DNA from 2 places in the Mesorhizobium sp. CO1-1-11 genome. Region 1 is predicted to be linked to the other one. Evidence: predicted binding sites of a transcription regulator. Region 1 holds the regulator's gene; the other holds the start of a gene.
The links. The regulator LexA, encoded in region 1, represses DNA repair genes until DNA is damaged. The targets are predictions, from matches to a motif close to TGTTCNNNNTGTGTTCNG.
Positions count from the first base shown of each region.

Region 2: the regulator LexA is predicted to act here: its motif matches at 1,389-1,406, upstream of dinB (DNA polymerase IV).

Region 1 covers NZ_JAIUHE010000022.1:102,195-105,604, forward strand. The annotation lists gene LB554_RS23960 (ABC transporter substrate-binding protein) at 1-84, opposite strand, end outside; gene LB554_RS23965 (GntR family transcriptional regulator) at 234-1,007, shown strand; gene lexA (transcriptional repressor LexA) at 1,407-2,150, shown strand; gene LB554_RS23975 (ComEC/Rec2 family competence protein) at 2,144-3,410, opposite strand, start outside.
Region 2 covers NZ_JAIUHE010000005.1:47,076-50,485, forward strand. The annotation lists gene LB554_RS06930 (NmrA family NAD(P)-binding protein) at 1-750, opposite strand, end outside; gene LB554_RS06935 (winged helix-turn-helix transcriptional regulator) at 861-1,277, shown strand; gene dinB (DNA polymerase IV) at 1,439-2,686, shown strand; gene LB554_RS06945 (alpha/beta fold hydrolase) at 2,742-3,410, opposite strand, start outside.

The sequences.
Region 1 (3,410 bases):
ATCGGCCGCGGCACTGCCGGCACTGACCATCAATGCGCCTGCCAGGGCCAAGCCCGACAACCAAGCGGATTTCGACTTCAACATCATTTCCTCCCAGATTTGATCAGGGCCGCTTGGAAACGCGGCGGCTACGGCGATCATGGTGAGTCCGCCGGTCTGTGTCAAACATTATATATAATTGTTGCTGTGACCCAATATCATATATACTTTCGCCAGACGACGGATTGATCACCATGCGGGATGAAACGAGTTCCACAAAAACGGAAGCCGCCTATCAGCTGTTGCGGCGCGACATCCTGACCACGCGCCTCATGCCCGGCGCCCCGCTCAAACTGAGTGCGCTGCGCGGCACCTATGGCGTCGGCTGGACACCGTTGCGCGAAGCCCTGTCGCGGCTCGAGGCCGAACGCCTGGTCACCGCCATCAGCAATCGTGGTTTTGCCGTGGCTCCGGTGTCGCGGGCCGAGCTGGAGGATCTGGCACGCGCCAGGATGGTGGTCGAGATACCCCTGTTCCTCGAATCGATGGAAAAAGGCGGCAGGGAGTGGGAGGATGCCGTGGTCACCGCCTACTACCGGCTCTCGCGTTGCAAGACGGCGGTCGACGATCCCTCGGACGCGGCCGTCGACAGATGGGACGAGAACCACGAGGCCTTCCATGCGGCGCTGCTGAGCGCCGCCACATGCGACTGGCTGTTGCGGTTCCGCTCGACGATCTCGGATCAGCTGCGCCGGCATCATCGCTTTCTTGGTCTGGCGCCGACACTGCGGGCCGCGGCCGGCCTCAAGGATGGCTATGAAGAGGCAATCGAAGCGCTGCGCGAAGCGATTGCGATCGAACACCATACCGCGATCATGGAAGCGGCGCTCGACCGTGACATCGAGCGGGCCAAGGCGCTGATGACGGCGCATATCGGCTACACACTGCACGTCTATGTCCACAGCGAAGACAGCGGCGCTACCAGATACGCCGCTCGCGCCGGCAGCTTGAAGGCGGGTTCGGGATAACCTCAGCGACGCCTATTCGAACGCGCTGGCCGGTGCGCCGAACGCCCGGATCCATGGCCGCCCGAAGCTACCAATCGTTGGCATTTTGGTTTCGTTTCGTTCCGCGAATAATGGCTCCGCGAATTATACGTCCCCCCGAGGAGAACCTTCCAACTAGCTGATGCCAAAGCCTCGTCGGCGGATGGGCCACAGGCCATTAACCAAAACGATTTCAATGCGCCTGCCGATGGCGGAAAGGGCTGGTTGCTGCCCGCCGTCGCGGGCAAAAAACTTCCGACCCCTTAACAAATTCATTAAACTTTAAACGGTTGCAGAACACAACTGGAACAGATAGTGTTTGTTCTGGGTTTGTTTTTTCGATTCTGGTTCAACCTTTCGTTCAATGTCTTGGGGGCCGCCATGCTGACACGCAAGCAACATGAACTGCTGATGTTCATCCACGAACGGCTCAAGGAAAGCGGGATACCGCCTTCCTTCGACGAGATGAAGGAAGCACTCGATCTTGCCTCCAAGTCGGGGATCCATCGCCTGATCACGGCGCTGGAGGAGCGCGGCTTCATTCGCCGGCTACCCAATCGGGCACGCGCGCTGGAAGTGCTGCGGCTGCCGGACTCGATCGCGCCGGGCCTCAATGCGGCAAAGAAGTTCTCGCCAAGCATCATCCAAGGCAGCCTTGGCCAAGGCAGCGCCGGACGCCAGATCAGGCCGGCCGCTGCGCCTTCGCGCCTGCCCGCGGCCGGCAACGACGACGATGCGGTTTCAGCCGTGTCCATCCCGGTCATGGGCCGTATCGCCGCCGGTGTGCCGATCGATGCCATCCAGCATCAGACGCATTCGATCTCGGTGCCGCCGGACATGATCATGGGCGGCGAGCACTATGCGCTGGAGGTCAAGGGCGACTCGATGATCGAGGCCGGTATCTTCGATGGAGACACGGTCATTATCCGCAATGCCGACACGGCAAGCCCGGGCGAAATTATCGTGGCACTGGTCGACGAAGAGGAAGCGACGCTGAAGCGGTTCCGCCGCAAAGGCGCTTCGATCGCGCTCGAGGCCGCCAATCCAGCCTACGAAACACGCATTTTCGGGCCGGACAGGGTCAAGGTACAAGGCAAGCTGGTCGGGTTGATCAGGCGCTACTGAGCCGGCTTGCCATCGGGCTTGTCGGGTTTTTTGTACGGCGGCAGCCCCCTCGCCTCGCGTGAGAATTTTCGCTGTTCGTGCCAGGGCCGGTATGGTCCGTCGACGGCGAATGCGATCGCGGCCCGGGTCGTGGCCGACTGGGGATTGAAGAAGACGGCAGCGCTTCCCTTGCGGGCGAGCTGCCGTTTGGTGACGACGAGAACCAGTGGATTGTGGCAGACGTCATAGGCGGTTGCGTCATTGACGATGATCAGGTCGGCGAAAGCGCAGGCTTTCCAGGTGGTCTTGCGGTCCTCGACATAGGCAATGATCGCGCCGGAAGGGTGCCTGGCAAGGCACAGGCCTTCGCGGCAGTAGAAAGGCGATCCTGGCGGCAGGTCGGTGGGACTGGCAACATCGAATTGCCCGTCTGTCGTGTCGAACATTTCCGGTTTGACGATTGTTTCGGAGATCAGGGCGCGCTTCCAGTTGTCGGTTGCGAATTCGTTCGGACGTTCCTGGTTGACGGCCAGTTCGCCATTGCCGATCGGCAGCGCGACCAGCCGCGCATCTTCCGAGATCAGCACATCGGGCGCGCGCGTGTGCGACACAGTCAACAGGCCGGCAAGCGCGAATGGCAGCGCCGCGAACCGCAGCCATGTCGTCGCCATCGTCGCGATAACCAGCGCGACGGTGACCAGCAGCACGGATTGCTGCGAAATCAGCCCGACTCCATCGACCGGAGAGCGCTCCGATATCCACGCCGACACGGCGATCATTGCTGTCAGGCCCTTGCCCATAAGGTAGAGAGCCGGCCAATCCAGTCCGAATGGCATCAGCAGGGCGCTGGCGACGGCCAGGAACATCACGACCGACACGATCGGCATCACGGCCAGATTGGCGAACAGGCTGAGCGGCGATACCCGCTGGAAATGCCAGATGGCAAACAGTGCCGTGGCGCTGCCGGCGATAATGGACGTCATGGCCAATCCTCCTGTCGCCAGCAGGAATTTTCGCGTCAGGAATCCCGCCAGGGAACGCTTTGGCGGCGGTGGCCGCGTCTTTCCTGCATGGTGATCGGCCCAGCCGGCATAAGCGCCAACCAGGGCCGCGGTCGCGGCGAACGACATCTGAAAGCTCGGGCCGACAACCTCGTGAGGCGAGACCAGGATCACGGCGATCGCCGAGATCGCCAGATTGCGCATGGTCAGGGCAGCGCGATCGAAGAAGACGGCAATCAGCATCACCGCCAGCATGATGAAGCTGCGTTCGGCGGCAACG
Region 2 (3,410 bases), on a different contig from region 1:
GAGCGCATCGGCAAAGCTCGGTGACAGGCCGTTGGCGATCATCCCGGCGCGCGCCTCAGTGAATGGAGCCGCCTTGTAAGTGACCTGCCTCCCCATCGCGCTGCCCAGGATCGCGGTGGCCTGCTCGAAGGTATAATAGCCTCCGCCATGCAATTCGATAACCCGCTCGCTTGGAAAGCGCGTGGCGTCCAGCAGGGCGGCGGCGCGCTGGCCGACATCGCTGGCAGCAATCAAAGGCATCGGCAGATCGCCACGGAACGGCGTCATGAAGATGCCGGAAGCGGCCTGCTGGACAAAGCCCATGCCCTTGGCGAAGTTCTCCATGAAGAATGAGGCGCGCAAAAACACCAGCTCGTCGAGGCCGAGCGCCGCCAGCCGGTCCTCCATCAAGGCGGCGCCAAGCGAAGTTCCCATCCTGAGATGGGCGTTGAGGCCGCTGAGCAGCACGACGCGGCGCACGCCTGACTTCGCGATCGCCGCCGCCAGCCGCGCGCCGACTTCATCTTCGAAGCGATGAACATCCGGCGCCGTGACGTCGAACGGAATCATTACATAGGCGCTGTCGGCACCGAAAAAGGCGGAGGCGAGCGCGTCGCTATCGTCAAGCGCGACACCCAGGCTGCGCGCCACGCCGCGCACAATATGCCCCCGCCCGGTCAGGACCTGGGCGACTGCCTTGCCAACCTCGTTGGTGGCCCCGATGACCACGACGGTTCTCGGTGTGCTGATTCCCCCGACGGCCTGGCTCATGACGTCCTCCTGCTGGCCAAGTTGCGATCTAACGATTTACTTTTGGAAGCACTTGACTGATGGAAAGAACGATGTCAATAGTAAAGTGATTTAAAAATGGAACCATAGAGATGTCAACGCGTGAAAGATCCGGCTGCCCGATCAGCCTGTCGCTGGAACTGCTCGGCGATCGCTGGACGCTGCTCATCATCCGCGACCTGGTCTTCGCCGGCAAAAAGCATTTTCGCGAGTTCCTGCAATCCGATGAAGGCATCTCCTCGCGCACATTGGCCGAGCGGCTGCAGACGCTGCAGGACGAAGGCATCCTCACCCGCAGCGACGACCCTAGCCACGGGCTGAAGGCGATCTACCGGCTGACCGAAGCCGGGATCGATCTCCTGCCTGTGCTGGCCACGCTCGGCGCCTGGGGCAGCAAGCACCGCAAGTCCGACGACAAGCTCGCCCGTATCGCCGACGAACTGTCGGCCGGCGGCGAGCCGGCGCTGGAACGGATGAAGGCGGCACTGCGGGCGGAGCATGTCGTCTAGGAAGTGGCGCTGCCTCCTTCTCCCCCGTGGGAAAAGGAGGCACTTTACGCGCCTCGGTTACGCCCAACGGACACCGATGCACCAAGGACCCAATTGACAACGATCTCTGTTTGTTCACTATAGGTTCCTGTCTATCAGCAATCGCGGATGAGCGGAACAGGATGGAAACGACGGCCACCATCCTGCATGCCGATCTCGACGCCTTCTATGCCTCGGTCGAGCAACTGCTCGACCCGTCGCTGCGCGGCAAGCCGATCGCGGTTGGCGGCGGCGTGGTACTCGCCGCCTCTTACGAAGCGCGCGCCTTTGGCGTGCGCGGCGGCATGCCTGGACGCAAGGCGCGCGAGCTTTGCCCGCAATTGATCTTCGTCGGCGGCAATTTCAGCCACTACCAGCGGCTGGGCGACGCGGCGATCAAGGTGCTCGACGATTTCACGCCGGTGGTCGAACGCATCTCCATCGACGAGGCCTTCGCCGATGTCGCCGGCTGCACACATCTGTTCGGCTCCCCGCGGGAAATCGCGACGGCGATCCGCGGCCGTGTGCGGGCCGAACTAGGCCTGCCGATCTCGATCGGCGTGGCTCGCACCAAGCATCTGGCCAAGATCGCCTCGCAAGTCGCCAAGCCAGACGGGCTGGTGGTGGTCGAGCCCGGCACCGAGCTTGCCTTTCTGCACGATTTGCCGGTCTCGCTGATGTGGGGCGTCGGCCCGGCAACCAGGGCGCGCTTGGCCGAGATCGGCGTCGAGACCATCGGCGAGCTGGCCCGGACCCACAGCGGCGCCCTGACCCGGCTGCTAGGCCCCGCGGCCGGCGAAAAGCTCGCGGCGCTGTCGTGGAACCGCGATCCGCGCAAGCTGGAGACGAAGCGCCGGGCGCACTCGGCCGGCGCGCAATCGGCGCTCGGGCAAAAGCCGGCCGTGGCGCGAGTGATCGTGCCCACACTGCTGCATCTGGCCGATCGCGTCGCCAGCCGGCTGCGCGCCAAGAACCGCCCCGGCCGCACGGTGACCGTGCGCGTGCGCTTTGCCGATCTCAGCGCCGTTACGCGCTCGATCACGCTGGAACAGCCGATCTCGGCGACCGCCATGCTGGCCGAGATCGCAGGGGATTTGGTGCGCGGCGTGCTCGCCGAGCATCCCCGGGAGAAAACGATCTCGCTGCTGGCGATCTCGGTCTCGCACCTGGAGGAGAGCGCCGAACTGCAGCTCGACCTGCCGCTCGGCCTCGCCGACGAGAAGCGCCGCCCGGGCAGCCAAAAAGGCCTCGCGCGCTTCGGCGCCGACCGCGCCATCGACAAGATCCGCCAGCGTTTCGGCAAACAGGCGGTCGGCTACGGTACGGTGGCCCTGGAAGCGGCCCGCTCGGTGCCCGACGCATTCAGGGAACTGGCGGAAAAGGAGCTTTGAATGGAAAAAGGGACTGTCCCCGACGGCGCGCCAACCGACACCATGGCGCGCTTCGCTACTGTCGGGCCGACGCTGCACCGACCCCATAGAGTTGCCCGCCTCCCGGCACGGCGCCTGTTTCCGTCCCGCCGCGCTCTGTAAACACAAGGCCGGAGCCCGGCACGAGATCGCGGATTGTGCGCGACGTAACGATCTCGCCCGGCAAGGCTTGGTCGAGCATCAGCACTGTTTGGTCGATGGCGGTGCCGGTTAAATCACCGTCTTGCTTTTCGCACTCGCCAATATGCACCGCGGCACGGACGCCGAGGCCAGATGGCTTCAAACCGTCGCGGATCGCCATGACGCATTGGATCGCCCGCGTCGGACGCTGGAAGGCAGCGAGGAGGCCATTCGCGTTGCGCCGTATCTCCCTGCCCTGGGCCAGTTGCACTTGATCGCAGATCGCGTCGACATATCCCCGCCTCAAATCCCGGCCATCGGGGGACGCAGATGGCGAGGTGATGTCCACGCAGAGAATGGTGACCAGCACACGCTCGCCGGGTGCCGCCGGCAAGGTGCCGCTGACAAACGACTGGATCTCATCGATCAGGCGATCGGAGCCTTCCCCCCAGATGACATGGTCGTTGCCCGCGAGCTCGATGTAGCTCGCTCCCGGTATGTGTCTCGCCAGGTAGCGCCCCTCCTCGGCCTTGACCCAGCGATCGCCCGTTCTCTGAACGATTAG